Regions from separate parts of the Oceanicoccus sp. KOV_DT_Chl genome, predicted to be linked through region 1. Evidence: predicted binding sites of a transcription regulator. Region 1 holds the regulator's gene; each other region holds the start of a gene.
What was found. The regulator FliA, encoded in region 1, starts transcription of late flagellar genes. The targets are predictions, from matches to a motif close to TAAAGTTATNNNNNNNNCGGCCGATANCC.
Positions count from the first base shown of each region.

Region 2: UNITIG_RS19055 (flagellin) is a predicted target of FliA. The motif match lies at 3,562-3,590, and genes of this name have one in related genera.
Region 3: UNITIG_RS03595 (DUF5610 domain-containing protein) is a predicted target of FliA. The motif match lies at 5,888-5,916, and genes of this name have one in related genera.

Region 1 covers NZ_FQLF01000007.1:187,111-197,781, forward strand. The annotation lists gene UNITIG_RS25865 (ParA family protein) at 1-26, opposite strand, end outside; gene motD (flagellar motor protein MotD) at 116-1,156, opposite strand; gene UNITIG_RS22075 (flagellar motor protein) at 1,210-1,953, opposite strand; gene UNITIG_RS22080 (chemotaxis response regulator protein-glutamate methylesterase) at 1,964-3,097, opposite strand; partial or broken gene UNITIG_RS25270 (chemotaxis protein CheA) at 3,170-5,377, opposite strand; gene UNITIG_RS22090 (protein phosphatase CheZ) at 5,436-6,257, opposite strand; gene cheY (chemotaxis response regulator CheY) at 6,314-6,700, opposite strand; gene UNITIG_RS22100 (RNA polymerase sigma factor FliA) at 6,916-7,641, opposite strand; gene UNITIG_RS22105 (MinD/ParA family protein) at 7,665-8,489, opposite strand; gene flhF (flagellar biosynthesis protein FlhF) at 8,874-10,373, opposite strand; gene flhA (flagellar biosynthesis protein FlhA) at 10,434-10,671, opposite strand, start outside.
Region 2 covers NZ_FQLF01000005.1:366,582-377,252, forward strand. The annotation lists gene UNITIG_RS19035 (sigma-54 dependent transcriptional regulator) at 1-227, opposite strand, end outside; gene UNITIG_RS19040 (bifunctional diguanylate cyclase/phosphodiesterase) at 453-2,630, opposite strand; gene fliS (flagellar export chaperone FliS) at 2,971-3,357, opposite strand; gene UNITIG_RS19055 (flagellin) at 3,683-5,230, shown strand; gene UNITIG_RS19060 (flagellar protein FlaG) at 5,311-5,658, shown strand; gene fliD (flagellar filament capping protein FliD) at 5,845-7,302, shown strand; gene UNITIG_RS19070 (hypothetical protein) at 7,332-7,649, shown strand; gene UNITIG_RS19075 (hypothetical protein) at 7,723-8,424, opposite strand; gene UNITIG_RS19080 (DUF1796 family putative cysteine peptidase) at 8,470-9,180, opposite strand; gene UNITIG_RS19085 (hypothetical protein) at 9,224-9,979, opposite strand; gene UNITIG_RS19090 (sulfotransferase domain-containing protein) at 10,016-10,671, opposite strand, start outside.
Region 3 covers NZ_FQLF01000001.1:772,817-783,487, reverse strand. The annotation lists gene UNITIG_RS03620 (ATP-binding cassette domain-containing protein) at 1-43, opposite strand, end outside; gene UNITIG_RS03615 (transglycosylase SLT domain-containing protein) at 285-2,255, shown strand; gene UNITIG_RS03610 (chemotaxis protein CheV) at 2,334-3,263, opposite strand; gene UNITIG_RS03605 (TatD family hydrolase) at 3,567-4,301, shown strand; gene UNITIG_RS03600 (glutaredoxin family protein) at 4,302-4,535, opposite strand; gene UNITIG_RS03595 (DUF5610 domain-containing protein) at 4,638-5,849, opposite strand; gene UNITIG_RS03590 (ammonium transporter) at 5,988-7,274, opposite strand; partial or broken gene UNITIG_RS03585 (DUF416 family protein) at 7,476-7,910, opposite strand; gene UNITIG_RS03580 (tetratricopeptide repeat-containing response regulator) at 8,244-9,887, shown strand; gene UNITIG_RS03575 (sensor histidine kinase KdpD) at 9,920-10,609, shown strand.

The DNA.
Region 1 (10,671 bases):
TGATTTGCTACTGCCCATACCCGCATGCGACCTTTACCCCAACGTCAATTTGTCGTAATTATATGCTTCTTTTTGCTAGATCTAGCAATTATCCTGCCACTGACTCGCTACGGAATCAATTAGCACTTTCCGCAGCAGAATCATTGGTAAACAACAAGCCGCCATCCTCTAATTCAATAGTTTTAATACCTTGCATAGGGTCAGCCTGACTCTCGGCTTTGATATCATTAGCTGTCTCCGGCTCTTCATCACCAAAGGTGTCTACACCGGGGATGAGTATCTCTATTCGGCCAGCTTCAGCACTATCGTTCACCGGATTCAATAACTGCTCGGTACTTGTTAATTGACGCAGCTCAGGCCGTAATTCGCCAGTTTTGGAAATCATCAACACCACGCGACGATTAGCATTTCGACCCTCTGCGGTGGCGTTATCCGCGATGGGTTGATGCTCGCCATAGCCAATAGCCGCTAATCGACCGGGCTGCAATTGCTCTTCAACAAATAACTGAACGACAGCCGCAGCTCTTGCCGTCGACAATTCCCAATTAGAAGGAAACTGGACGGTATTTATCGGCACATTATCAGTAAAACCTTCCACCCTGATCGGGCTGGATTGATCACGCAAAATGTCAGCAATGCTGCCTAATAATTCTAGTGCGTCATTACTCAATTTCGCATCACCGGAGGCAAACAATAATGAAGACTTGAGCTCAACCTCCAACCACTCTTCATTGCCGCGCAGGGTAATCATCTGTTGTTTAATTAGGTCGGCAAAATCTTCATCAATACGCGAATTTATTTGCTCAAACTCCGTCGGCATCACACCTTTTTCCCGTTCCTCGCCACTACCCTCACCTTCCTGATCACCCGCTTTATCCAGTATCGCGCTCGATTCTAATTCAATGAGGTTTTTGGGATTGGATTTAGCAATTTCACCAATCTGAAAAGGGTCCAGTGTACGCTGGGGGTTAATCAATTCAGGACTGGTAAACGCTTCGCTGAGTGTTTCCGACAACACTTTATATTTGCCGTCATTAACTTGAGAGATGGAATACATCACCACAAAAAAAGCGAATAACAACGTAATAAAATCTGCATAGGAAACCAGCCAACGTTCGTGGTTAACCGGTTCATCTATAATGCGACGGCGGGCCATTCGGCTCCTCTCCCAAGTCGTCGGCCTGCCCTAGTAGGCCGAACAGTAAATTACTAGCGATGCAAAAAGCCATTGAGTTTAAGTTCGATCGCCCTGGGGTTTTCCCCTTCGGCAATGGAGATAATGCCTTCGATAATTAAATCGCGAAAATCAGCCTCACGTCTGGCCAGGTTGCGCAATTTACTGGCAATAGGCAGCAGTAATAAATTGGCGAAACCAACCCCATAAATCGTTGCCACAAAAGCGATTGCAATACCTGAACCTAACATGGCGGGATCAGATAAATTACTCATCACCTGTATCAACCCCATGACCGCACCGATAATACCGATAGTTGGCGAATAGCCACCCATACTTTCATAAAATCTCGATGCATCCAGGTCACGCTGTTCCAACAACATAGATTCAACTTCCATAATGCTACGAATGCTTTCTGGCTCACTACCATCCACCAATAACTGCAAACCTTTACGCGCAAAAAAATCAACTTCAGTTTCGGCAATACTCTCTAAGCCCAGCAAACCTTCCTTGCGAGCAGCGATCGCCCAACGCACCACTTTGTCGACGCCTTTATTAAAAGCAAGATTAGGAGGAGAAAATACCCAGCGCAGGCGGCTTATTGCTAATTTCAATCCAGACAACGGTGTTTGCAACATTGCGGCACCGGTAGTGCCTCCGATAACAATCACTGCTGCGGGAACATTCACTAACGCGGCCAAGGTGCCGCCTTCGAGATAATTACCACCAAGAATGGCAGCAAAGCCAATAATGACGCCAAATATACTGAGAATATCCATTGGCTATGGCCTAACCGATTTCAGTCAGGCGCACACCTACCTGCTGAAGAGGAAGAATTTCATCGGCAAGATTCGCCCGTGCGATGGCCATGGGCATGCCATAGATAACAGAAGTAGCCTCATCCTGAGCCCACACGGTAGCACCTTTTTGCTTTAATAACTTCGCGCCTTCACAGCCATCAGAACCCATTCCGGTAAGCACTACGGCCAGCACTTTGCTGTCGTAAGCATTAGCTGCTGAGCCAAATGTAATATCAACACAAGGTTTATAATTCAAGCGCTCATCGCCTGGTAATACTTTGACCTTACCGCCTTTTACTACCATCAGCTGCTTTCCGCCTGGCGCCAATAACGCAACACCCGGTTGCAAACTATCGCCATCCTTGGCTTCTTTCACTTTAATTCTACACAGTGAATCCAAACGCTCGGCAAAGGCCGATGTAAAGGTAGAAGGCATATGCTGAATAAGTACAATTGGCAGAGAAAAATTTGCCGGCAACTTTGTTAGCACGTTTTGCAATGCAACTGGCCCACCTGTAGAGGTGCCAATGGCTAATAAGCTATAACTTTTATTACTGCGTCGAGGTGCCGGTGAAGTCGCGGGCTTGGTAGGTACTGGTTGAGCAGGTGCTGGCGCGGAGGCTCTGGTAGTAGGGGCAGGTGCTACTGAAGCTGATTTTGCCGCAGAATCCGGCGCACTTGCACTAACGCCAAGGGCACTCTGCTGACGCATTCTGCCGCCTTTTCCTGCCTGCGCGACAGTTAATATCCGCTCCGCTAATTTCTTTTTTAGTACAGTAGAATTTTTTGAAATTTCTTCAAAGTTTTTCGGTAAGTAATCAACAGCACCCGCCTCCAGCGAGTCCAGTGTTACTCTAGCACCTTCATAGGTCAATGAGGAAAACATTAGAATCGGCGTTGGACACTGACTCATGATTTGCTTAACGGCAGTGATACCGTCCATCACGGGCATTTCGTAATCCATAGTGATGACGTCTGGCTTTAATTTTAAAGCCATCTCTACGCCTTCTCGACCATTACTCGCCGCGCCAACAACTTTTAAACCTTCAAAGCCATTGATCATTTCACTCAAGCGACGACGAAAAAATCCAGAGTCATCAACTACCAAGACGGAAACCGTCATCCATTACCTCGTACTTCACATCTAACATTAACTAGCAAATGGTTGGCACATAACAGCGCCTTACCAAAAATATTACCCTGCATAGCGTTTGAGCATACTAGGCACATCAAGAATCAATGCAATTCGACCATCACCAGTAATCGTTGCCCCGGCCATTCCCGGTGTACCTTGCAACATTTTTCCCAGCGGTTTAATAACAACTTCTTCCTGACCTATTAGCTGATCCACAACAAAACCAACGCGCTGAGTACCCACTGAGACAATCACTACATGAGCACTTTCTTCTGGTTCAACACCACCATAATTGCCATTAACCAACCACTTTTTTAAATAAAATAATGGTAGCGCCTTATCGCGCACAGTCACCACTTCCTGACCATCAACAACATTGGTACGAGTCAGATCCATATGGAAAATTTCATTCACACTCACCAATGGAAAAGCAAAAGTTTGCTCACCTAACATCACCATTAAAGTGGGCATAATAGCTAACGTCAGCGGCACTTTAATTTCTAAACGGGTACCTTCCCCCACTTTAGAACGAATTTCTACGCTGCCATTAAGCTGTGTGATTTTGGTTTTCACCACATCCATACCAACCCCGCGACCCGATACATCTGAAATCTCGGTTTTGGTAGAAAAGCCGGCATGAAAATAATATTAAAACATTCGGTATCACTTAAACGAGCAGCGGCGTCCTCATCAAACAAGCCTTTTTCGATGGCTTTATTTCGCAACATATCCGGATCCATACCGCCGCCGTCATCAGTAATTGACAACAAGATATGGTCACCCTCTTGCTCAGCCGCGAGGATAATTTTACCTATTCTAGGTTTACCCGCTTTCTCTCGTACATCAGGCATTTCTATACCGTGGTCAACCGAGTTGCGCACCAGGTGAACCAGAGGATCAGCTAACGCTTCAACCAGGTTTTTATCCAGATCGGTTTCTTCACCCAGCATTTCCAGCGAAATTTCTTTCTTCAAACTGCGAGCCAAATCCCGTACTACTCGAGGAAAACGACCAAACACTTTTTTGATGGGTTGCATCCGCGTTTCATAACTGCAGTTTGCAAATCAGCCGTCACCACATCTAAATTAGATACGGCTTTAGTCATTACTTCATCACCACTCTTGGCACCTAAGCGCACCAATCGATTACGGACCAATACCAGCTCGCCCACCATGTTCATGATGTCGTCAAGACGCTGGGTATCTACCCGCACCGTGGCCTCAGCGGCAGGACTTTCTTTAGCTGCCGGGGGCTTAGCTGCTGGAGGTGCTTTAGCTGGCGGCGCAGAGGGTTTCTTTTCTTCTGCAGCGGCCGGCTTTGGTGTTGGGGGCGGAGGTGGTGGGGGCGGAGGCGGCGCACTGGCCGGGGGGGTTGAGTATCACCACCGATATCGGTAGGCCCTTGTCCTTCTCCATGTAGCTGGTCTAGTAAAGCCTCAAACTCATCATCATTGATAACATCATCGCCGCCTGCAGCAGCTGGCGCCGGTTTATTGTCAGCAGCAGGTTTAGCGGTACTAGCTCCTGGCGCACCGGAGCCATGTAATTCGTTCAGTAATGCTTCGAATTCATCTTCCGTTATTTCATCATTATTTGAACTAGCGGCGGCCGGAGGTGGTGTAGGCTGCGACGCTGTCGCCCCGCTGTGCTGCCCTTTACCATGAATATTATCCAGTAACGCCTCAAATTCATCATCGCTAATTTCATCGGAGTCACTGCTGGCTGCAGGGGTTGCTGCCGCAGCCGGAGCCTCTGCAGGATCTGCGATCGCATTGAGGAACTGTTCAAACTCGGCATCAGTGATGTCACCGCCTGGCTCTGGCTCTGCAGCTGGCACTTCTTCAGCTGCATCTACTGGCGCTTCAGCCGTACCTGCAGCATCTTCTGCAACGACTAATGCACCTAAACGTTCCAGCAATTCCGGATCTGCTGGCGAGGGCGCATTACCGCCTTGCACTTCTGCAAACATTTCATTAACGGCATCCAGCGCTTGCAGCACCACATCCATTAACTCAGGCGTAACGCTACGCTTACCGGTACGTAAAAAATCAAATAGATTTTCAGTGATGTGACAGCAATCCACCAGTGCAGTGAGCTGCAGAAAACCCGCACCACCCTTAACGGTATGAAATCCACGGAATATAGCATTGAGTAAACCGACATCATCAGGACGTTGTTCCAGGTCGACCAACTGTTCAGACAATTGCTCCAGAATTTCACCGGCCTCAACCAGAAAATCCTGCAGTATTTCTTCGTCTTCACCGAACATTAATTACTCCCCAGTAACCACTCGCAATGCTAGCTAACAAACGTCTTAGTCGAATCGTCTAAAAACCCAGGCTCGATAACAAATCATCCACATCATCCTGTCCTGACACCACATCATTGCGCTGTTCCGCATTAATCTGTGGCCCCTCTGCAGTTACATCTTTACTTTCAGCTGACACATCTTCCGTTTTGGCAACTTCGGCTTTCCTAACAATTCCGGTTAATTCTTCTACTTGCCCAGCCACTCGCATCAACTCGACCAGACGCTCCTCAACCTCCTGTACCAAGCTAATAACTTTTTTGATCACCTGGCCAGTTAAGTCCTGAAAATCCTGCGCCAACAGAATCGTATTCAACTTGTCACTAAGCTGAGTCGATGAATCTGTTGAGAATGCTAAATATTCATCAATACGCCGGTATAAATCCCGAAACTCTTCAGGGTCCATCTCGCGACGCAGTAAACGCCCCCAATCCTCGCGTAAAGCCACAGCCTTATCGCCAATTGCAGACGCCAGCGGAATCCCCTCCTCCACCATGTCCATAGTCTTATCGGCAGAACTCTGCGTAAGATTAATGACATAATCGAGACGATCCTGGGCATTGGTCATTTTTGACTCGACATCACCCGCGGCATCACTCTCGCTAGTATTTGGAATCTCAGGTGCGCCAATATCGAAATTAACGATGGCCTCATGTAAACCACGAGTTAATTTACCTACTTCGCGGTAAATATTACGGTCGCGAGCCTCATTGAGGTCCTCTATCGCACTAGAAGCACCGGTGAAGTCCCCGGCCTCTAAGCGATCGACTAGCGTGCGGGCCCGGCCTTTCAGCTCATCCCACACCCCGTCGAGTTCGGTGCCTTTGTCTTTTCCCAACATGGAATTGTTTTACCTTGCGTCAGTGACTTAGCGGTTACGGCTGTTACCCAGCCTGACTAACCCTGAACCCGCTCGAAAATCTTATCGATCTTTTCTTTTAATACGGCTGCGGTAAATGGCTTCACTACATAGCCGTTAACGCCTGCTTGAGCAGCTTCAACAATTTGATCGCGCTTGGCTTCAGCAGTTACCATCAAAATAGGCATGTTCTTCAATCGCTCATCAGCACGAACCGCTTTCAATAAATCGATACCGGTCATGCCCGGCATATTCCAGTCAGTGACCAGAAAATCAAAATTGCCATTTTGCAGCATCGGCAATGCAGTGACACCGTCATCTGCTTCCGATGTATTGGTAAAACCCAAATCACGCAATAGGTTTTTGATAATTCGCCGCATTGTTGAAAAATCGTCAACAATGAGAATTTTCATATCTTTGTTCAAAGCTACCTCCAGAGAATTTCAGGCTTTGACGTATAAAGTGACGTACCTATCCAGTCTAGCCCCTGCTGTGGGGGTATCCAGTAGATAACGGCTTTTATAGCAATTTTTATCGAGATTTTCATAGAAAAATTATGTATTTATCTCATTAAGTTAAAGCTTATCGGCCAATGGCAAAAAAACTGTATAGATTGCGCTCAGCGGCAAGCGAGAATGGTTTACTCAGAAGGCGGGTTAGATTGCCAGTCGACCAACCGACTTCGCAATCGCAAGGCGGCCTGACTATGGATTTGGCTAACACGGGATTCACTCACCCCCAACACCAAGCCTATTTCTTTGAGGTTCAATTCTTCATCGTAGTACAAAGCTAACACCAACCGCTCACGCTCCGGTAAGGTAGCAATAGCTGCCGCCAAACCCCTGCGTAAAGCGTCACTTTGGATACCGTCCAACGGATCTGCTGCGGAGCTGGGTAGTTGCTCTTCAGGACGATCATCACCACTGATTAACTCGTCATAACTAAACAACTTACTCGAGGCTGAATCTTTAATAATGCTGTAGTACTCATCCAGCTCTACGCCTAACTCAGCTGCCACCTCATTATCACTGGCATCACGACCAAAACGCGATTCAACAGTACGAATAGCCTCCGAAACCCGACGCGAATTTCGGTGCACCGACCGCGGTGCCCAATCACCACGCCTGACATCATCAATCATGGCACCACGAATACGAATCCCGGCATAGGTTTCGAAGCTGGCTCCTTTGGACACGTCGTAATTGCGAGCAGCTTCCATCAAACCAATCAATCCAGCCTGCACCAGATCTTCAACCAAAACACTAGAGGGCATTCTCGCCAACAGATGATGAGCGATTCGTTTGACCAGTGGTGCGTAGCGCTCCACCATGTCTTCCATCGATGGTTTATCGACGTCGTTATACATTGCCACCCCTTCAGACAAGGACATTATTGATGTCCTGCTGCACCCTCTACCAAACGCTCGACAAAAAACTCGAGATGCCCGCGCGGAGTAGAAGGCAACGGCCAAAGATCCACTTTTTCAGCCAGTTGTTTATATGCCAGAGCAGCCTTGCTACGGGGAGAAAGTTCGACAACTGGCTTTTGGCGCTGAACCGCCTTACGTACCGCTTCATCGAAAGGAATATTGCCAACGTACTGTAAGGTCACATCGAGAAAACGGTCAGTCACTTGCGTCAGCTTATTAAAAAGATTGCGCCCCTCTTGGGTAGTGCGCGTCATATTGGCAACCACTCGAAAGCGATCAACGCCGTAATCCTTGTTCAGTAATTTAATCAGCGCATAGGCATCGGTAATGGATGATGGTTCATCGCAAACCACCACTAAAATTTCCTGGGAAGCACGAACAAAACTTACCACCGAATCGGAAATACCGGCAGCGGTGTCAATCACCAGCACATCAATCTGATTACTAATTTCACTGAAGGCATGAATTAAACCCGCATGCTCCATTGCCCCCAACATGGTCATGCGCTGAGTGCCTGATGACGCCGGAATAATTCTAATGCCACCCGGCCCAGTCAACATAATGTCATTGAGGGAGCAATGACCCGCCAGCACATCTTCAAGATTTTGCTTGGGCCGCAAGCCTAATAGCACATCTATATTCGCCAAACCTAAATCCGCATCCATCAAAGCAACGCGGCGACCCATCCCAGCCAAACACACACTCAAGTTGATGGAGACATTGGTTTTGCCAACTCCCCCTTTGCCGCCGGTAACTGCAATAACTTGAACGGGATGAGAACTCATTTGTTGGATATGCTCCTATGATTACAGCTGCGGTTTTTCATTTTGATATTATTTTGTTAGCTGGTTTTTTTGTAGCCAGCACACAGTCCGAATTTATAACGTAAAGGCTCAGCCTATCGGTATTGCTAGAAGTAAAAAACTGTTTAACCATAACTACTTCAGCCACCAACTTAACAACTTACTTCATCTAGCCATGAGTCAGCAAGTAGTATAAATACTTAACTCCTTAACAGCCATCAAAAACAGCGGAATGATGATAACAGAGCATTAGATCATGGCCAGAGGCTAACCTTTCGCGCCACCACATACTAAACGGCTATTGCAACAACCGTTTAATAGCTCAAAAACTCTCAGAACTCCAGCTTTCCACTCACTCAACAACAACTACCCATTCGCACTCAAACGCTGTGCCGAAACTTTAGTGTGCCCTAAACCCGCCAATTCCTCGGCCATTGTTTCATCATCGGTAGTCACCTGCTTGGCTAGCTCGATGGCGGTACGCACCAACTGATTTGACACTCCGCAACTGATATCATCAGGAATCGCCTGCCCGGCAGTGCTATACGCCACCGTTAGTGATTGTTCAACCGCTAAACTAATCGCCTCACCCAAACTGGCAGCCTCATCCAGCTTGGTTAGTACGCAGTGATCAAGGCTATCAGTTTTGTAAGTATGGTATGCCGCTCTGATGACCTCAACCTGACTAGTAGTGGGCAATACCAATACCGTCCGTAAACGGCCACCCAGTTCATTGAGCGTATGCATTTGTTTACGTAAGCGCGGGTCCTGTCTATTTAATCCAGCAGTATCCACTAGCACCAGTTTCTTATGCCGCAACGAATGCAGCACCCGCTCCAGACTATTATTCTTATCGACTATCTTTACTGGCAGATTCAAAATCCGCCCAAACGTCCGCAACTGTTCATGTGCTGCAATGCGCATGGTATCAGTCGTTACCAAGGCAACATTTTCAGCACCATGCTTCAATACATAACGGGCAGCGAGCTTACCAATAGTAGTGGTTTTACCGGCACCGGTCGGACCGACAAAGGCAAATACCCCGCCCTGATCGACCAAATCATTACTTTCAACCTGTAATTGCTGGCACAGATCGGCCATCATCGCCTGCCACACCTGCACCGATTGCACAGCATTCCCAGTCTGCAATTGGGCTTTTGCCAATAAGCTGTCAGCCAGCGACGCACTAATACCCATGCGCTTTAGTCGTTTCCAGATTCCTGCACGCTCAGGCTGCTGCTGACTGTAGTTACCCCAAGCCATGGTAGATAGCTGCTGCTCAAGCAAATCACGCATTGCCTGAAGCTCAAACCGCATCTGAATTAACTCTTCATCGCGCACCGGGACTGCTGACATATCCGCTGCGGCTGGCGCTACCGACTCAGGGGTTACTGCTTGCAGCTCCACTTTATCGACATCCAGCTCCAGCCGCGCAGCTAATTGCTGTTCCGCATAGGACTGCAGACCAGCATCGGCTAGCGCGGCTTCCTTTACTGCCGCAGGATTAACCGCTGCCTCTATCTGCTGACGATTCTTTTCTGCCATCGCTGCCGCCAGCGCCTTCGCTCTTTCTTTGGCTTGATGTTGCATCAAGTCCAGTCCCAGCTCTAACTTGCTCGGCGGGCGCTGGCGCGACTCCGCATCGGCAGCAGCCTGACTGGCACGCATTGCTTGCTCAAAGGGATTATCACTCACCGAATGCGAACTTTCTGGCTCAGGGATATCGGCAGGATCAATCGCCGTCAACAACTCCACCCCATCCGGCACCCGCTTATTCGAGAGAATCACTGCTTCCGGCCCCATCTCTTCGCGGACCATTTCCAGTGCCAAACGCATATTGGCTGCAACGAAACGTTTTACTTGCATGACTCAAACCTCGTAGCCAGTTATTGGCGTGTTATTAAACTGCTCTCACTATTGAGATGACTAACCCACAGTACTTTCAATGGTGATCTGCTTGTCATCCGGAATCTCACCGTAAGACAGCACCTGCATGTCCACCGAGCTATACCTGATAAATTTGACCATCACCGCGCGCAGTGGCGCCGATACCAGTAACACTGCTGGCTTACCGGCCAACTCCTGGCGCTGGGTGGCATCGCGCAGCGCCACTTGAATCTTCTCAGCCAAGCCCGGCTCCAACACAATATCGTCAGTAATGCCA
Region 2 (10,671 bases), on a different contig from region 1:
TGCTGAGCGTCATTTAAGCGCTGCTCCAAACTGGCAGCAGACTCGCCAAACACTAACGACCTGACCTGACGAGAATTTTCCTTAGCCGCACTGTCCGCACTTAGCTCAAGCCACTCGCCAGCAGAGTAGGTAACCGGGTTATCACCCAAAAAATCCAAAATGACCTTAGCATCATGACGACGCTGGGCATTATCGTCGATAACGATAATGTTATTATCTTCCCACATAGAGAGTCAGCCTTTAGTCAAATTGCCCGCAGTTGGGCAACATCAAATTGACGATTATTAGTATACGTTAATTAATTATTCAGCCAGTAGATTGACAATACTTCCTCAATCCCCAAAAAGCACCTAAGGCTGGTCAAATTTATGACGCAAAGTTTAAGTTAACCGGAGGGTGTTAGCAATTAAAATGACGCTTAAATAATGAATGAGTGAAATGGAGGCCTGGACCTAGCCAGCACTGGAAAGCGAAGAAGAATCCCTTGCACGTAACCAATCACTAATATCATCTGCCGCCATCGGCCGACAATAATAGTAACCCTGGACCTCATCGCACTTTAACTGCCGAATCACCTCCAACTCCACCTCAGTCTCAACGCCTTCGGCAACTACATTGAAGTTCAAACCATGCGATAAATTAGACACCGCAGATACAATCGCTGCTTTATCGGAATTAATCGTAATATCCTGTACAAAGCAGCGATCAATTTTAATCGTATCAATGGGGAAACGGGTAATGTAACTCAGCGAAGAGTAGCCTGTACCGAAATCATCCAGCGCAATAGAAACACCCCGGCCCCGCAGCTCCGCGATGACATTTTCAGTATTGGGGTCCGACATTAATACACCTTCGGTAATTTCTAACTCCAAATTACGCTCACTTAACCCGCTTCGCGCTAATGCGCCTTCTACAACTTCCAGTAGGTTTCCCTCTTTAAACTGGCGGGCTGCGACATTGACCGCCACTCTTACATCAACCAACCCCATTTCTAACCAACGCTTATTCTGCACACATGCGGTTTCCAATACCCATTGCCCAATATCTACAATTTGGCCAGTCTCTTCCGCAACGGTAATAAATTGATCGGGAGGAATTAAACCTTTCACTGGGTGAATCCAGCGAATCAAAGCCTCAAAGCCTTTAACCGAAGCATCTTTAGTCGAAATTTTGGGCTGATAAAATAGTTGAAACTCGCCGTTTTGTAAGGCCTTACGCAAATCACTCTGAATAGATAAATGAGTGGATACCTTGGCAACCAGATCACCACTGTACTCACGCACTTCATTGCGCCCCTGCATCTTGGCCTCATGCAGTGCCAGGTCAGCTTTTTGCAGCAACCCTTCTGCCGTACTACCACCAGACTCAGAATAAGCGATACCAATACTACCAGTAACAAATAACTCCTGACCGCGATAGATAAAGGGCTGCTGAAAAGAATCTTTTATTCTGGCCGCAAGCCGCTCGACATCACCACTCCTTCTATCCACCGATCCCAGCACAACAATAAAAGTATCGGCAGCCAATCTGGCCACCATATCTTTAGAGAAATCATCCAGTGACGCTTCTGTCGATAATGATAAACGTTCCAATAATTGACTGGCGTCTGCACAATGAATTAACTCACGTAATCGCTCAGAGACTTTTTGTAAAACTGAATCACCCGCACTGTGTCCCATGGAATTATTGACTCGATTAAACAAGTCCAAATCCAGCGACAGCAATGCAGTGCCCCTGCCACTCATATGCGCACGCGGAATAACCTGCTCCAAAAATTTCTCAAGCAATGAACGATTGGACAAACCTGTTAATCGATCACAATAAGCCAGACTCAAAATTTCGCGCTCAGATTCTTTGCGCTCGGTAACATCAATACTGATACCTAATAAATGGGTTGTCCCTGCGCCTTCATCACGCATCACCGTAATGTGAACCTCTAAATAACACTCAGTTCCGTCATCAAAGACGATACGGTGCTCCACTCTAGTCTCTTTAAGCTCTCTAATAGCGGTAGTTAACGTTTCAAATAAATACTGCCTATCATCAGGATGACAACGCTCCATCAACACTGAGGTATCATGCTCATCGTACTCACCCTGCAAACGATATAGCCTGAACATCTCTTCAGAAATTTTGAACCGGTTTCTATCAACATCCAATTCCCAATGGCCCAACTTTGCCACTTGCTGCGCACTGGCCAGGGACTGCTGACTCATACGCAGTTGATCCATAATCAAACGCGCACGCAGCAAATACCGGATGCGATGTACTAATAAGGAATGATTGATTGGCTTAGTGAAAAAGTCTGTAGCGCCAACTTCATAGGCGCGGTTGATTGAGCTAACATCATCCAGACCGGTTAACATAATGACCGGGATATAAGCGCCCTTGGGATGAGCGCGCAAATGCTCGCATACATCAAAGCCATCGATATCCGGCAGCAGGGCATCCAGTAAAATAAGGTCAGGCTGGTAATCAATCACCGTCTCCAGCACCACCTCACCACAATCAACCGCAATCACTTCAAAATTGGCATTGCGCAGAATTTTACCCACTAGCTGACGCTCGACAGGGTTATCTTCCACTACCAGAATAATTGGCTGCTCTTGCGATTTCTCTATGGGTTCCAAACTTTGGCCTTCCCCCTACTCCGCTACATAAATCGATTATAGCTGACACACCAAATCAATAAGGCTTTAACCCGGATTTTAATCCGCGCAGCCTGCCGAATTAATTCATTGGCGACACAACCTACCGACTTGCAGCCAATGTATATAACGCCCAACCTATTCACGATAGCTGAGAGTAATCTGCGATGCCAGCAATGATTAAACTCAACTAGCACCTGCCCAAGCCCCAAATCAGACCAGATAACAATCAACGCTTCAAAGACACACATTTGAAACTGACAAAAATAAGGCCGGAAACCCGGCCCTAAGTAAACATTTCTCTTACAACTCATCAGGAATGTTATGCAGCTGCCTCGGCAATACCGTCCCAACCCGACTTAACAGTCCGCATTAATGCCATTACCTCATCAATGATAACTTCACTACTAGATAAATTGGCCTCAAGAACTCGGCGCTGCATATAGTCATAGAGATCATCGAGATTTGTCGCAATTTCACCCTCAACATCCTTATTTAGACTATCGCGCAAGCCACTAAGAATGGTAATCGCCTTGCCGCAAGCCACCCCTTTATCGGCCAAGGCCTTGCGCTGCATTGCACCCTTAGCTTCTGCCAGACGCTGCAACACACCTTCCATCAACATTTGGATTAAACGGTGGGGAGAGGCACCTTCGACACCGGCATTGACATTTACTTGCTGATATTGAGCTAAACCTTTATTCATCATAACCATGCTTCCCGAGTGATTTAATACCTTACTCGTCAATATATCGGTCAACCATGCTATTCCTTTAGCCACAATTCAAGTTTTTTATTACTCAAACGATATCTGTAAGTAACTGATTACTTATACATTTATAGAGGCACGCCGTTAAAACCATAAGACCGATTATAGCGACAATTCATAACAATAAGTTCTATATAAAAAAGCTAAAGATACTATCAACTGGGCCGATAGCCTAATCGAAGACAATGAAACGATGTGGATTTCACATCTAAACCAACGCTCCAACATAGGCTGAGCCTTCAGACGGAGCCAAGGAGAAATAGCAATGCCACAAGTTATTAATACCAATGTTGCGTCCTTGAACGCTCAGCGGAACCTGGATAAGTCGCAAGGGGCCCTACAAACCTCGCTACAGCGCCTTTCTTCAGGTTTACGTATCAACTCAGCGAAAGACGATGCGGCAGGTCTAGCCATCGTTGACCGTTTCACGTCTCAGATCCGAGGCCTAAACCAGGCAGCTCGTAACGCTTCCGACGGTATCTCTATATCGCAGGTTGCTGAAGGGGCGATGGCTGAGTCTACCAACATCCTCCAGCGGATGCGGGAACTGGCGATCCAGTCAGCTAACGGCTCTAACTCCGCCGATGACCGCGCCAACCTTAACAAAGAGGTTGTGCAGCTGCAGGCGGAATTAACCCGTATTGCAGACACCACCCGATTCGGTACCCAGAAGCTACTTGACGGTTCTTTCGGTTCGCAAAGCTTCCAGGTGGGTGCTAATGCCAACGAAACAATCGATGTGGATTTGACTCAAAGCTTTACGGCAGCCTCACTAGGTACCGAAAGCATTAATGGTAGTGCCGCAGTTACCATTTCCGGTACAGTTTCTGTCGCCGGTCTAGGTACCACTGCAGCAGGTATCACCAGTACTGACACCTTGACTATTATTGGTGTTGCAACTGCTAGTGTTACACTCGCCGCCACTGATAGTGCCAAAACTATCGCAGCAGCAATCAATACTGCGTACGATACTGCTACAGGCCAAACTGGTGTTGGTGCTGGCGCTACTGCCGGTACTGCTTCAGCTACTATTACTTTTGCTGCAGCTACAGGTACGGCAGCAAATACAATCAACCTCACAGTCGCAGGTGATGTTGTTTCAGTCGCAATTGGTACCGCCTCAGCCACAGCATCACAGGTCGCAGTTCTGGTATTTGACCAACTGGATGCAATGTCTAATGGCACCACAGCCACCATTAACTCCGCTGCTGGTACCATCACCCTGGTTGATGCTGACGGTGACAATATTGCGATAACAGCAAGTTTTGCTTCAGCAGCCACTAGCATTGACTTAGGCGGCGGCCTTATTGCAAGTACCGGCGTTTCGGCTACAGCAACCGCCACTGGTACAGTGACTTATGCTACTGCAGCTCAAAGCATTAGCAGCACCGAGTCCGGCATAGCCTCACTAGCCGTAAGCGGCACCGGTGACTTCACCGCTACCGACTTAACTTTAGCAGCCACCTTTGCCACTACCGGCGTTGGCATTGCAGTAGGCAACAGTATCGCTGATGTTGATATATCAACAGTATCCGGTGCACAAAGTGCCATTGCTGTTACCGATGACGCAATATCAACCATCGATAACGCCCGAGCCGATTTAGGTGCGATTCAAAACCGCCTTGAATCAACGATTTCGAACTTGACCAGTATCTCCGAGAACGTATCCGCTGCGCGGTCACGGGTTCAGGATGCTGACTTTGCATCGGAAACGGCGAGCTTGACCCGGAACCAGATTCTGCAGCAAGCAGGTATCTCGGTACTGTCGCAGGCTAACTCATTACCACAGCAGGTATTATCACTGCTACAGTAATCTTAGAAACTGGTATACTCAGCCCCTTAAGAGCATTTTTTAAGGGGCGATATGCCAAACCAATGTGAAGGTAATCAACCATGCTTAACGACATTGTTAACAGTGGTTTACAGCCAACGGTAAAGGCCAGGGAAAATGTTGCAAAACCTTCCCAAGCCCAAGCTGAAAAGGCTCAACCTGAACAGGAAGTTGTAGAACCAACGACAGCAGAACTCCAGTCAGCCGTCAGCAAACTTAATGATTATGTTCAAAATGTACAAAGAACTCTATCATTCAGCGTTGAGGAAAATACCGGAACTACCGTTGTCCAAGTCTACGATTCTGAGACGGAAGAACTGATTCGACAAATACCTGCGGAAGAAACTATTAAGTTAGCGGCCTCGATTGAGGCACAAAACGCCACCCTGCTCCTTAAAGAACAGGCCTAGGCAAGCAACAGCAAGGGAGGCACTAGCCTCCCTTTTTCCCATCAAGCTGTTTATTTGGGAAAGAAGAGGTATCCCCACCATGGCACGATATATGCTCTTATTCCCTTTATTCACTAACGGTGTCAAACTCCTGATGATCCAATCAGAGAACTCAGGCACTGCAACTTTGCGAATGGGTAATTAATAATGGCATCTATAACATCAGTTGGCGTTGGTTCTGGTCTTGATCTTGAAGATCTAATCACCAATATCGTAGAAGCTGAACGCGCTCCTACAGAAGCTCGGCTGAACATCCAGGAGGCCGAAACACAAGGCAGCATCTCCGCATTTGGTAGCTTGAAAAGCACTTTATCAGCGTTCCAAGATACCCTTAGCGGTTTAACTGATAGCGCTAACTTCTCCAGCCGCAAAGCGACTTCAGGAAACACTGAGTCATTTACTGCTACATCCGACTCAAGCGCCGAGATTGCCAATTATAATATCGCCGTGCTGAGCCTGGCCTCAGCCAGCAAAGTCGCCACCAACGGCAGCTTTGTCGACCCTGACGCCACAGTCGGTGAGGGCACACTAACCTTAGGCTTTGTCGATGGCGATAGCTTTGATATCGCCGTGGCAGCCACTGACTCTATTAGCGACATACGCGACGCTATCAATAACGCCACTGACAATACGGGTATTACCGCAAGCCTGCTCACCGTCGACGCAGGTTTAAATGACGGCAGCACCATCACGGAACTGGTTCTTACTTCAACCAGTACCGGTGAAGCCAATCAAATTACCATCAGCGTCGACGATACCGGCGATGCTGACGACACCAATGACAGCGGATTATCACTATTTTACTTTGATGGCAGCGATCCGGATGCTGTGAGCAATCAACTCACCAATAAAAATACCGCTCAAGACGCCAGCATTACCGTTGACGGTTTCACCGCCTACAGCGCAAGCAATGTTTTCGATAGCGTGATTGATGGTATTTCTATTACTGCGGTAACTGCTGATGAAAACCCATCAGATCCGACCAGCGCAGTGCTTAATGTAGCGATTGATACCGCAGGGGTGCAAAAGGAAATCACTTCATTTGCCGCCACCTATAACGAGCTCATCATCGTCCTCAATCAACTCACTGACTACAATGCAGAAACCGAGACCCGCGGCATACTCAGCTCTGATTCCAGCGCCCGCATTATCGAACAACAAATAAGACGTATCATGAGCAATACAGTTGAGGGCGCACCCAGCGACTTTAATAGTCTTGCTTACTTGGGCTTTGCCACTAATCAAAACGGTACGATGAAGCTGGATGAAGACGACTTAAGTGAAGCCATATCATCGAACTTTGATGATTTATCTAGTATTTTTACTGGCGACAGCGGCATTGCCACTCAGCTCGATGACTTACTGGAATCCTTTTTACAATCTGGCGGCACTATCGACGTCAAAGAAAATATTCTTAAAGAAGAGCTAGATACTATTGAAGATGCCCGCTTGAGCCTAGGCTATCGACTCGAAGCCATAGAAGCTCGCTACAGATCACAATTTGCGGCACTCGATATTCTAGTAGCCCAACTTAATCAAACAGGTAATTTCCTAAGCGAGCAACTTGAAGCTACAGCCAATATCATTAGCGGCAGTAAAAAATAATTTTGCGTTTATAGGAAGAGATAAAACACGTGGCGACGTCGATAGAATCCAGCTGGATTAAAATCAAATCATTAACAGATGAAATGATCTCTAACAGTAGTCGCGAAGACTGGCTGGGAGTTTCTGAAACTGCCAAACAACGTCATAAATTAATCACCTTACACTTTTCAAATCACCCGGTCGGACCCGATACAGCCGAGTTCTATCAACAACATCTCAATGAATTAATGCAAAATGAGGCAGGACTGCAATCGTTGATTACAGCGGCCAGAAAAAAATCAATGAAGGAAAATAGTTTTATTAACAACCGAAAAAGAATACAAACCGCCTACCGCCAATCGACTTAACCATAAAGCCATTCAATATCGTAACCAAAGGACTGGTAGATATCTTTGCACACAGGGTTTATTCTAAACAATTTCACCAGCATGGCTTGCTGACTTTCGGGAAGCTCGGCAAACACCCCTCCTCCGAGACAAAATCCTTACCAGTATGGCTATTCACCTTGTTTTCTGCACTAAAAATAGCCTCTAGCTCATCTTCACTCGGCACACATCGACCGGCTGACAAATATACGGCCATTTCCTTAAAGTAATTTTTATCTGTCGTGTAGCGCTCCATTTGATACACCTTATCGAATTTCGATAGGTTTTTATGTATCCCCACATCAAACTCAATAATATGTAACGCCGCAAAAGCAAACAATAAATCATCAAAACTAACTTCCAACCCACCGATCTGATAAGCCAAACCCAATACATTAGTTGAAAACTGAAAAAACTGGCCACGCTCAAACTTACCTCTGGCCCAGCCATGACAGGAACGAATACGGGAAACAGGTGCGCGAACAGCGACAGCATAGGGCGCCGAATGCTGAAGCAGCGACTGAGAAATATCAATATTAAATTTTGAGTGAATCGCACCTATAACCTTATTTTCCTGCTCTTCCAGCTCCAGCATTTTATCGACAAAAGCAACAGCACTGAGATCATCCTTGGAACCCAAGGCTTGAGCATTAGGAATGGACCTAGTGCCATGATAAGAGTGCATGCCAGCGATAGAGCTCAACGCGTTAGCCAAAAAAGTAGTAGCAGAAAAACCATTTGACTCTATATAAAACATAAGACCTCACAACCACAAAACATTAAAAGAATACTGAGAACAGCATTAGAAAACAAAACTCTTGTAAAGCTCAAGAGCAAGTTGATTATCATCGGCCTGAAGATACTGAACACCGGTATTTCTACCATTGGAAATCAACTTTATTGTAAAAATATTTTCCTCAGGAGCATCGCAGCTAATAGCAAGAGACTGATCTGTATACTGGTCGATAAATACAAACTTTGCCAAAGAGTTTTTACTAGCAATAAAACTTATGCACTCACGATATGTATTATAAGTCTGCCCTAAGGGTACCTGAAAAGACGCATCAAAACCTTTTGCCCAGCCAACTCTTTTTTCTGGCTCATTAACCAAAGTGCAAATAAAAACCGGAGGTATTACACCAACAATGGCATCCAAAAAACGCTTAACACAACGCACGTGGTAATCGTAATCCTCACCGGAAGCTAAAGGATTACGATGGTTAAACATAGAAGAGTGATACATCTTATGTCCAGCCGCAGCCCCATCTTTAACAGGATAAATCATCTCCTTATTCAGAAAAGTAGAAAAATCATCTTCTAAACAATGCTTTAGAATATCAGCAGAATTAAATATCCAATCAAATGGGCCGGAGAACTGCTTCGCCCCTGCCTGCTGCAAATACCAGGCAGTGTTACAATTTTGCCCAAGGGATAAAGGCAATATTTTTTCGCACCCTAAAAAAACAGAGAGCTGGTCTTTAACAGAATTTAATTGTTGAGTAATTTCACTCATAAAATAGCCACCCCATGTAAAAGCATAAAACCGATTGACACCACTAACCAATCATTTTATAGCCAAAAGATTCGAACTCCTCTTTGTATATTTCATTAATTCTTTGAATCTGAGTCGGAGTAAATACTTCCTCGACAACCAGATCAAGAGATGACATTCCTTTCTTATAGTGCTGGATAGGTTCGCGCTCCACACCACCAAAGCCCGTGACAATTTTTGCCACTTCGTCGACAAGGTTTTCGAACCGTACAATTCTAACGGTAGTAGAACCTGCGGGCGTTTTGTACATATCAATATTTTTGACCATACCAATCTGGCCAGCCGTAAACATACTGTTAATTTGTAATTTTAAAACATCAATATCAGTTAGCATATCAGCGCCACTTTTCTTATATTCAGAAAAATTTAGCATCATATTAGCCAGCGAAATCACTTTTCTATAAGGACATCTCTCGACTGCAAATACCGTCCAGTCCTGAGGAATATCGCCATAAGCATCCAATATCTCCCTGAGCGGCATATGGTTATAATACCGGCCTCTAGGGATCTGAATTGAAGCCAACTGATCCGGGTTAAGACCTGCCAGCTTTGCTATATATTCTGCATTTACGGCTTCATCAACTCCATAGTTCTGAGCCACAGGCCAGCCTCTAAGCAATCGACTCTTTTCATCTATTGGTGTCACTGGTGTGATTATGTCTTGCTTGCCGCAAAACTGGGATAAATAAATCTCAATACTGGTACTGGCAACTTTATGCCCTTTAACAAATACAAATTTATTTTCTTTCGATAAAATCATAATACAACCATATTATTAAGACTTGAAATGAGCTTACTAACCGCTGGCATACTCTTCAAACCAAGAGCGATCCAATTCATATCCATACTGAATCAATATATCAAAAAGCGCCGGGCATCTACTAAACTGTGAAAGCACACGCTGTTTATGTTTTTCCTCACGCCAGCTATCAATTCGCGTCTTATCTACCGAACGAATAGAATTTAACGGTGCCTGTAACTGCGCAGGGATAGTACCCTGATGAAAATCCTCAAAGCTATCTTTATAAGTAAAATCCAGCTCACACCCTAATCTTTGCTGAATACTAGCCGGATCCGAAACAAGGTCTTCAAACTTAACAAATAAAATATTCTTGCAGGCTTTAGTCTCATAGGCCTTAAAAATTGCATTATGAGTTTTAATAATTCCCGGATTAATATATTGAGGAGCCTTATTAGCGGATATGAAATATTGATAGTCGTAGCCAATAAAATAATCATTGGCTACGCCTTGGTGACGGGACGTCATTATCGACCTAATATCTCTAACCAAAACAATAAGATGAACATCTTTTTTATGCACATTGGCTTGGGGGATCTTGTCAATATCAAAAATATCTAGAGGACGCTTACTTACAACATTACCCTCACTCCCAAGCAGGGATAAAACTGGCGTTTCCTTATCCAGAAAAGCATAATTATCAACAGCATGTC
Region 3 (10,671 bases), on a different contig from region 1:
GACCATAGGCCAAATTCAAAGCAGTAATTTTTAACAATGGCATGCAGTGTTCCGATATTTATTGAGAGAATGTTAGCGTGAGGTGAGCCTAGCGAGCGGGAGACACTGAAATGTGAACTAGTTCACATAAGCCAGCATGGATAACACACAGTAATCAAACCTAAAGACGGTTAGTATTTAAACAGCCTTGGTTAAAAATTTTTCTTTAACAAGAGGCTGTAAGTAGTTATTGTGACTACACTTAGGATCTGTAATCGGGCGCTATTCTAACACTGCTGGCAATCATGACCCAAGAGACTCAAACAAAGTATTTTCGCTTTTTTACCCGGAGCTTGTGGCTGGGTCTGTTGGTGCTGTCTATAAACACTGCCAATGCCAGTAATATGCTGACTACTACCGCTGAGGCTGAACACCAACAACTCTATAGACAAACCCTGCTGGCAATTAAGAAAGGGCACAGGACCCGAACCCAGGAAGGCCTGGAACAACTGGCGGAACACCCGCTCTACCCCTATTTGGAAAAAGCCCAGCTAGAAAAAAAATTACGCAGCCTACCCACTGCTGAAGTCACTGATTTTTTATCGCGGCACGGTGATTCAGTGGCTGGAAAACAGCTCCGTAAACGATGGCTGCTAACGCTGGCCCAAAAGAAACAGTGGCAGGCACTGTTAGCTGATTACGACGCCAATGTTGCCAACAACGAATTGCGCTGTTGGCGGCTCGAAGCACTTTATCAATCTGGCCTTGAGCAAGCTGCCTTGGCACAAACTGAATCGCTCTGGCTTAGCGGAGACTCACTACCCGATGCCTGTAACCCTTCATTCAAACGATGGCAGCAAGCAGGGTTTGAAACAGACGCACTCGTTTGGCAACGTATTAATCTAGCCGTAAATGCCAGAAACCTTTTACTCGCCCGCTATTTATCCAACCACGCTTCTGCAGAATTAAAACCTTATAGCCGCAGACTACTGAGCGTTCATCGTGACCCGCGCCGGCTAAAGGTATTTGATGATTTTTCTGATCAAAGTCTTTATACAGCAGATATTGTCAGCCATGGTTTAAAGCGACTTGCCACCAGAGATTACCAGCTAGCGACCAAATTATGGATCGATTACCGCGGCATGATCCAATTCAGCAGTCATCAACACAGCGATATTCGCGATAAAATAGCCCGCCAGATCATAGCATCGGGTAGCGATGATGCCCTGCCATGGCTGATTGTGCACGACCCAAACGCCGAGGATAATTATTTAACAGAGTGGCGTATTCGGCTGGCACTTCGTCAACAGCAATGGAGCCAAGCTGAACACTGGATTGCTCTGCTACCCACCGAATATAAGATCAAACCAAGCTGGCGCTATTGGCTTGCTCGTAGCTGGCAATTGCAAAACAAACACTTAACTGAAGCTCGCGGCATGCTGATTCAGCTCGCAGCTGAACGCAACTACTACGGCTTTTTAGCCGCGGAAAGCATTAATCAAAAATATGGCTTTAATAACAATTCACTAGTCACAAACTTCGATAGGGCCATTGTTGCTGGCAAAGCAGATATCATACGTGCCCAGCAGTTTTATCAGATGGGCGAACTTATCCCTGCGAGACGCGAATGGTATGCAGCGATTAGTGGACTGAACCAATCACAATTGCTTGCCGCCACTCAAATAGCTCACCAATGGGGCTGGCACCAGCAGGCGATAAATACCACTATCAAAGCAGGACACTGGGATGATTTGGCCATTCGCTTCCCGTTAGCTTATCGCAGTAATATGCTGGATTCAGCAAAATTAACTACGATTCGCCCTGAATGGCTTTACGCCATTGCCAGACAAGAGAGCGCCTTCGCCAGTGATGCTTATTCCTCGGTCGGTGCTCGAGGCCTACTGCAGCTACGCCCAAGTACAGCAAAAAATGTTGCTCGAAAAATTGGCATTCCATTCAAAAAACAAGATTTATTTATCGCAGAAAATAACATCACACTCGGTAGTAATTATTTAAAAGAATTACTAGAGGTTTTTTCCGGCAATCATATTTTAGCAACCGCCGCCTATAATGCCGGGCCGCATCGGGTTAAAAAATGGCTGAACAACCAGTCATCTGCACTGCCCTATGACATCTGGATTGAAACCCTGCCATTTCATGAAACTCGCAATTATGTACAAAACGTACTTGCGTTTTCAATTATCTATGGTCATCGCCTGGGCATTACCACTTCATTAACTGGCGATACTCCCCTTCTCATCGGTCGTGACCAATAAGCGCTAGCCACTGCCTAGTCGCACCTCAACATAAACAGTTAGCTCGTAACGGTTTATGTCAAAAAAAAGACGCCCAGCCTAACCTATCCTTTCCCGAATTCGGTCCTGAATAGTTTTAGCCAAGGTATCCGGTTGGAACTTTGATAAGAAACCGTTACAACCTACTTTTTCTGCCATGGCATTATTAAAAGCACCGCTCAACGAAGTATGCAGTACCACATGCAAATCCTTTAAAGCCGGATCACTACGAATTTCTGTGGTTAACCGATAGCCATCCATTTCAGGCATTTCTGCGTCGGTAATAACCATCAACAATTTTTTATTAACATCAATACCTTCATCGCGCCACTTGCGTAAAAGTGTCAGCGCTTTTAAACCATCGGTCTCCACCAATACGTTCAGACCTAATTGCTGTAAAGTACTTCTTGCCTGCTCTATTGCAATATTGGAATCATCGACCAACAACACTTCCATGCCCCGCGCATGAGCCAACAAATCTTCGTCTTTAACTTCTTCAGAAATTTCAGTGTTAAAAGACACCACCTGCGATAACACTTTTTCTACATCTATAATCTCAACGATCTTTCCTTCAATACGAGTAATCGCTGTAAGGAAATGACTGCGACCTGACGCTGCAGGCGGCGGCATAATTTCATCCCAATTTAAATTTACAATGCGATCAACACCACCTACCAAAAACGCCTGCACCGAGCGATTATATTCAGTCACAATAATATTGGCTGCTTCGTTTTGCTCAATAGGCGTACGACCGATAGCACTGCTCAAATCAATCACAGGAATTGTCAATCCACGAACGCTGGTGACACCAACCACCACAGGATTACTTTGCGGCAACATATTCAGCTTCGGCATTTGCTGAACTTCCTGCACTTTAAAAACATTAATCGCAAACAACTGTGAACCACGTAACCGAAACGTTAGTAATTCCAGCCGGTTTTCACCCACTAATTTTGTGCGTTGATCAACGCTATCCAGAATACTTGCCATACCTATATCTCATTTACTTCTGACTAAAGATTAGTCGCTACAGCACATGTATTTGCTGCCACCGTTGAATATCGTCACTTTAGTGTAGCTTAAATTAGACCGCACTACTGTCAAATAAAAATTACTTGCGCAACAACCACTTACAAAGGTTTAATAACGACAGAATTAACTATTTCTTTAACCTTTAACAGATTAGCAGGGCGACATTTTGGCCGAAGACTGCATGGACACTCATTACCCTATACCATTAGTGGACATAGGGCCAACCTGACCAATAACAGCTTCCAGCACGATATTGATCAGGTGATTAAACGAGCCTCACAAGCTGGCGTCGCACAAATAATCGTTACTGGCACCAACATTGAAGAAAGCCATGCCGCCGCGGCACTGGCAACACAATACCCACAGCAATTATTTTCCACCGCAGGCATCCATCCGCATGACGCTAAAAGTTTTCATCATGAGAGCTGTCAGCAGCTAGCAGACATTGCCGTCCAACCGGTCGTTCGCGCTATCGGGGAATGTGGGCTCGACTACAATCGCATGTTTTCCACCAAACCACAGCAAATTGCAGCATTTGAATCCCAAATCGAACTAGCAGCCCAATTGCAACTCCCTTTATTTCTACATGAGCGTGATGCGCATCAGGCCCAACTCGAAATACTTAAACACTACCGCGATCAAATATCAGCCGCTGTTATCCATTGCTTCACCGGCGAAAAGAGACAAGCCTTTAATTATCTGGATCTGGATTTTTCTATTGGTATTACCGGCTGGATTTGTGACGAGCGCCGAGGCCAGCATCTGCATGAATTCATTGCCGACATCCCTATCAATTATTTGATGATTGAAACGGATGCGCCCTATCTAATGCCGCGAGTCAAACCTAAACCCGAACTACCTTCAAGCCGCAGAAATGAGCCCTGCACACTGCCATTGGTATTATCCGAAATTGCTCGACACCACCATTACAGCCTTGAAGATATTGCCCGGCACACCACAGACAATGCAATCAACTTCTTTAGGCTAAAAGAATGATCATCGTAAAAAATCAACAAAGGCCTGCTGATCGAAGGGCCAGCCAATTTCAGCGCCCGAATCTTCACGTAGAATGACTGGAATTCTTACCCCGTAACGAGCCATCAACAGGTCCGACTCAGAAATATCAACTTCAGTAATTAGATACTCACCCTGTATTAGCGGCATGATAATCGCCAACGCCTGCTCACAGAGGTGGCAGCCCACCGTGCTATATAAAATAAGATTTTTCATACACTAATTATTAGAGGTATATACCAGCACAGCAACAACATTTAAGCAGCCATTAGTCGACTACATCGGTGATAGACAAAGATACTATAATGTTATCCAGCCTTAAACGCCTACATCTAGCTGAGCTAATTGATTGGAGAGCAAATTAGACAATAACTGTTTGGGCTCAGCGAAAGTTTTCGCTTGCTCCATCATTTGCAACAGCTCTTCGACCATAGCTCGCAAGCCATCAGTGCTGGCACTGATAATTTGATCCATACTGGCAACATTAGAGCCCTCTGCAGTCGTCGCAAAACTTTCAACCATACTGACACTGGTGCTCCGGGAAAGATCAAGAGACATCGCCGAGAACTCACTGGCGTCCATCTCAAACGCCATTGCCAACTCAACTGCCTTATTGAAGTCACCATTAAAAAATTCATCAGACAAAGAAGAGACATCACTTAGCAACTGACTCAAGGCTTCTCTTTCGCCTGCGTCTAATTGGCCATTCACACTGACACTAAATTGATTTGAAGTGCTGGTTTCACGGGAATAAGATAAGCCAACACCCTGACTACCACCCAAGCTACCCCTTACCAGCGCCGCACTTTCATTTGCCGCAGCTGAAGCACTGAAGGTTAACTGGATAATATCACCATCCTGAGTTTGCAAGCTTAGCGAGACGGCACCATTGCTTCGATAAGACTCCGCATAGCTTAGCGCCTGATTTCGAATACTATTATCGCCACCAGCGACTGCGCGGCTTTGATTATAACTGGACTGCTCAAAACTTTGCTGCTGATAAGCGGTAACCACTTTTGAACGTGCCGGTGTTTTTGCTGGCTCCGGTAAAACGATATCAGAATTTGGTAAATACTCCTGTTTCAGCGCCGCCAAGCCATCCATTACTAGCTGTTCTGTGACATCGATTCCCGCTGCAATAGTGTCGTCCAGCATGGAAAAACCTTCGAGAATTTCCTTGGCTTCACCTAAGCCCTGTTTGAATCCTTTAAGCGCAGCATTGAATGCCTGCTCTAGACGCTCGGTGCTAGCGCCATCTGCCGCCAGACCTTTTATTTGATTGCCAATAAACCCCAAAATAGTCTCAGCACTTTGCGCTGGCGTTGGTCGTCGATCAGCTGGAATTACCTCATAGCCTGCAGCAGACGCCGGAGACTGCTGCGAACCGCTGGCTAAACCGCGACCTCGATCTGATAAGTAGACGGAATCACCACGAGATGACTGGGCTTGACCGTCAGCATCAGGCTTGGCGGGTAATTGGGAAGGAAATTTTCCCGATAAGGGAGATTTGATAAGCGACGAAATATCCATGGCTACACCTGCTTTAATACTTGGAAAGCGATCAATAACGCTATCGGCAGTGTAATCGATATCTTGAGTAATAATTAGCCACTAATAACAAATAAAACAGCCCGGTGATAACCGGGCTGCAAGGAAGGAAATCCAGACTTACAAATCGTAGCCGCTCTCATTATGAGAAATGACATCAAGCCCCTGGGTCTCTTCATCATCAGCGACCCGCAAGCCAACCAGGGAGCGCACAACGATCAACAGAATATAGGTAACTACCGCGGTATAGGCAAAGGTAGCGCCAATACCAATTAACTGAACGACCAGCTGCTTGCTAATAGTCATGCCTTCCGCCAAACCTTGACCACTGAACAAGCCCAGCTCAGAACTAGCGAAAATACCTGCCATAAATGTTCCCAAAATGCCGCCAACGCCGTGAACAGGAAATACATCCAGCGAATCATCAATCTTTAACTTTTGTTTCAAGGTCAGGGTCGCGTAGAAACACACAATACCGGCCGTAATCCCTATTACCAGTGCGCCCGCAGGGCCCACATAGCCCGAAGCGGGGGTAATCGTACCCAAACCAGCCACCATGCCAGTTACCGCACCAAGAGCACTGGGCTTACCGTATTTCACCCACTCAATACACAGCCAGGTAAAGGCGCCAGCAGAGGCGGACAAGTGGGTCACCATCATCGCCATACCGGCACTGCCATTTGCTGCCAAAGCACTACCCGCATTAAAACCGAACCAGCCCACCCAGAGCATACCGGCGCCAGTAATCGTCATAGTCATATTGTGTGGCGGCATCGCAGTCTCACCAAAACCTTTGCGATTCCCAAGTACCAGCGCCGAGACTAGCGCAGCAACACCAGCCGTGATATGCACTACTGTACCGCCAGCAAAATCCAACAATCCCATTTCAGTTAACCAGCCACCGCCCCACACCCAATGAGTGATTGGTGCATATACAGCCAATAGCCACAGGGCCGAGAACAGCACCACAGCGGAAAACTTCATTCGCTCAGCAAACCCGCCTACTATCAACGCGGGGGTAATAATGGCAAAGGTCATTTGAAACATGATAAATACGGTTTCCGGGATATCACCACTCAGTGAGTCAAGGGTTACGCCAGCCAAAAACATCTTGGATAGACCACCACTAAAAGCACCACCTTCACTGAAGGCTATACTATAGCCTGCGACAAACCATAAAATGGAAGCGATGCAGGCGATAGTAAAACACTGCATCAGCACGCTCAGGACGTTTTTAGATCGAACCAGGCCACCATAAAATAAAGCCAGGCCTGGCAGGGTCATAAACAGCACAAGGGCAGTTGATGTTAGTATCCAACCGGTATTGGCACCGCTGAGCGCATCATCAGCACGGGCAACCATCGGTAAAATTAATAAACTAATAAGCACAGCAAAGTGCCTGGACATGAATCCCATTCTCTCCCCCATTAGTTAGCTGAAAAATATAATACTTATTATTATATCAATAGCTTACATTATTTAATTAATGCTAAATCTAGAATTATGGCGCGAGACTTTTATTTGCAGCGAAGCCTTTCAAAGCACCATGTCGGGGCATTATATAGCGAACACCTTAAGAAGCAATCCACGCGTGAGGGCAATGCGCAATTATTCAATAGCCAAGCCAATATTCGTCACCTCCTGCTCGCCTAGACTGGCTTTCAAGACGGCCACTACCTCCGCCCTGCCACGATGGGCATTAACCGCGATTAATGCCAACAACGCCTCAACGAAAGAGAGCTCTGAGTGTATCAGCGGATGATCCTGAACCGCGTCACCGACAGCTTCGATATAGCCCTGGATAGTGGCCATCGACAAATCAGCAATTGCCTCAATCTCACTCAAGTCCCAGCGCTCGCAAGCACCCAATAAAGTCGCCATAGCAACAGTTGCATCCAAAGCAGGCCAAACCCCATATATATCATATTGCTCAGGATCCGGAGTGATGATTTCCAGCTTGTCTAGCTGCTTCTGGAAATCAATACGCTGATTTTTTCCTCCGACAAACTCCCAGACCAAATTGAGCATATTGCTAAATAAGGCCGCATCCCCGCACCTGTCAGCTCACAAAACAACCGATAGTTGCCCCCATACGGGAAACCAACACCACCCCGAAGGCCAATGACTGCCACTCCTCCAGACTTTCCAATTCATCGTATTGCTTCAAATCTTCCCCCAAACCTTTAATCAGGCTGTCAATGATCTAAAAGTCGCTACCGTCCACACAATAGAACCAATAAACTACAGCGAACACTGCAAATAAATATATCTGAACTATACTAGCTTACTGAAATTATTAGGTTTTTTTGAGCTGGTCAGCATCAATTTCAATGCACTCATGTCTTGGCCAACAACAATATGAACAAGCAGTGACTTATGACCCTTACAAAAATTGATGTTATCAAAATCTATAAACAAAAAACCGCATTAGTTATTGATGACTTTCCGGATATGCGCGGCTCCATTAGGCGCATGCTGGATAATTTCGGCATGATTCGGGTGGATACCGCCTCTAACGGGGAAGAAGCCATCCTTAAATGCGAAGAAAACCCCTATGACATCATCCTTGCTGACTACAATTTAGGAGACAATAAAAACGGCCAACAAATTCTGGAAGAACTGCGCTTCAAAAATATCCTTCAAAATAAAACTATTTATATGATGATCACTGCCGAAACCACCAAAGATATGGTCTTCGGTGCCCTCGAGTATCAACCGGACGACTACCTCACCAAACCCTTCACTCAAGGGGTTTTACAAAAAAGACTGGATCGGCTGGTACTGGAAAAAGAGTCCCTGTATGAAATTAATAACGCCATGGATACTCTGGATTTTGATCGCGCAATTGAACTCTGCCAGGAAAGAATTGAGCTGCATGACAAATATGAACAGCGCTGCTACAAAATTATGGGCAGCTGCTTTCTGAAGAAGCATCGCTACAGTCAAGCCAAAAAAGTCTATGAAGAAATTCTGGATGAGCGTGAGCTAGAGTGGGCATCAATAGGTCTCGGTAAATCCTTAATGGCCCTGGGCGATCTGGATGAAGCCGAAGGGGTCTTTGATAAACTTATTAATGATGGCTGTTTATGTCTTGAAATCTATGACTGCCTTGCAGATATAAAAACTCGTCAAGGTGACATAGAAGCTGCGCAAAAGTTACTGGAAAAAGCCATTGAGGTCTCCCCTAACGCTATTGTCAGGCAAGAAAAACTCGCTGAAATTTCCGAGGACAACCACGACTGGGAACGTGCTGAATTATCACGTAAAAAAGTCATTAGACTGGGCAATAATTCTGTTTATGAATCCCCGGAACAACACTTTAATCTGGTTCGTTGCATCAACTCAGAAATTAGCCACAACCCGGACAATGCCAAAGCTAAAATTAAAGATGCAGAAGAAGCACTTAAGAAAGTAAAACGCAAATACAAAGACCATGAAAACATCGAGTTACAGTCAGATATTCTCGAAGCAGGTGTACACGCCAGTGCCGGCAATACTGAAAAATCACAGGAAAAGATCAAAGATATTCAACAGCGAATTTCAGGAACCGCCAATAAATCAGCTGAGCTGATGCTGGATATGGCGAAGACCTATAAGTCTGTAGGAGACCACGAAAAAGCACAATCGATTCTTAAGGATCTCGCCGAAAGCCATCAAAATAATCCTGAAATTTGTCAGGCAATTGATCGCATTTCAGACGAACCCTTAAGCAAAGAAGGCAAACAAAAAGCTATCGAACTTAACCAGGAAGGCAAAGACCTGTTTGCCACTAAAGAATACAGCAAAGCCATTCGTTTATTCAGCCAAGCACTTAAACACTACCCCAACAATATTGGTTTAAATCTTAACTTGATGCTGGCACTTGTTCGAGAGATGGCAGCCACTGGCGTAAATGCCCCTATGATTCAACGCTGCACTGCTGCCAAAGAAAAACTAAGTCATTTAGACAGCAGCAGCCCACTACATGACCGTTATAAAGTGCTGTGTGAACACCTGGCAAAAATGAAAAGCAGTCTTTAATTAGGCTTTCATTCTGCCGTTACGGAGTAATAATGACAGACTCAAAAAACCCGATAGATTTCTCAATGTTATTGGCGTCGTCAGTCCACGATATAAAAAATTCATTGGGCATGCTGCTCACCTCGCTTGATGAAATGATTGATATCACCGCAGAAGAGCGTCCTGAACAGCGGAAAAGTTACAGCGTACTTCGTGGAGAAGCCTCACGCATCAACAACGCCCTAATTTATTTGCTAGGGCTCTATCGATTAAACAGCGACCAATTATTTTTAAATCTGGAAGAAGTCTTTATAAACGACTTTTTGGAAGAACAAATTGAAAGTCAAAAATTATTATTTGAAGTCAACAATGTAACAATAAACATTCATTGCGATGACAACCTTACCGGCTACTTTGATGAAAACTTAATTGCCGGGGTAGTCACCAATATTCTGGTGAATTGTGCAAAATACACTCAGGATCATATTGATTTATCCGCCGAGATTATCGAAAAAAACCTGGTTATCACTATCATCGATAATGGCAGTGGCTACCCAAAAGCGATTATCGATAACATTAGCAATAAAGAGCGCAGCATCGATTTTAATAGTGGCAGCACCAATCTAGGCTTGTTTTTTTCCCAACAAATTGCTTCAATCCACCACTGCAAAGACCGCACGGGCTCTATAGAACTTTCCAACCTTCCCGGCGGTGGCGGCTGTTTTAAATTAATCTTGCCCTAATTACTTCTGCTAACATGTGACTGATATTGATCGCGATTTCACAACTATGTTTAGCTGCAGCA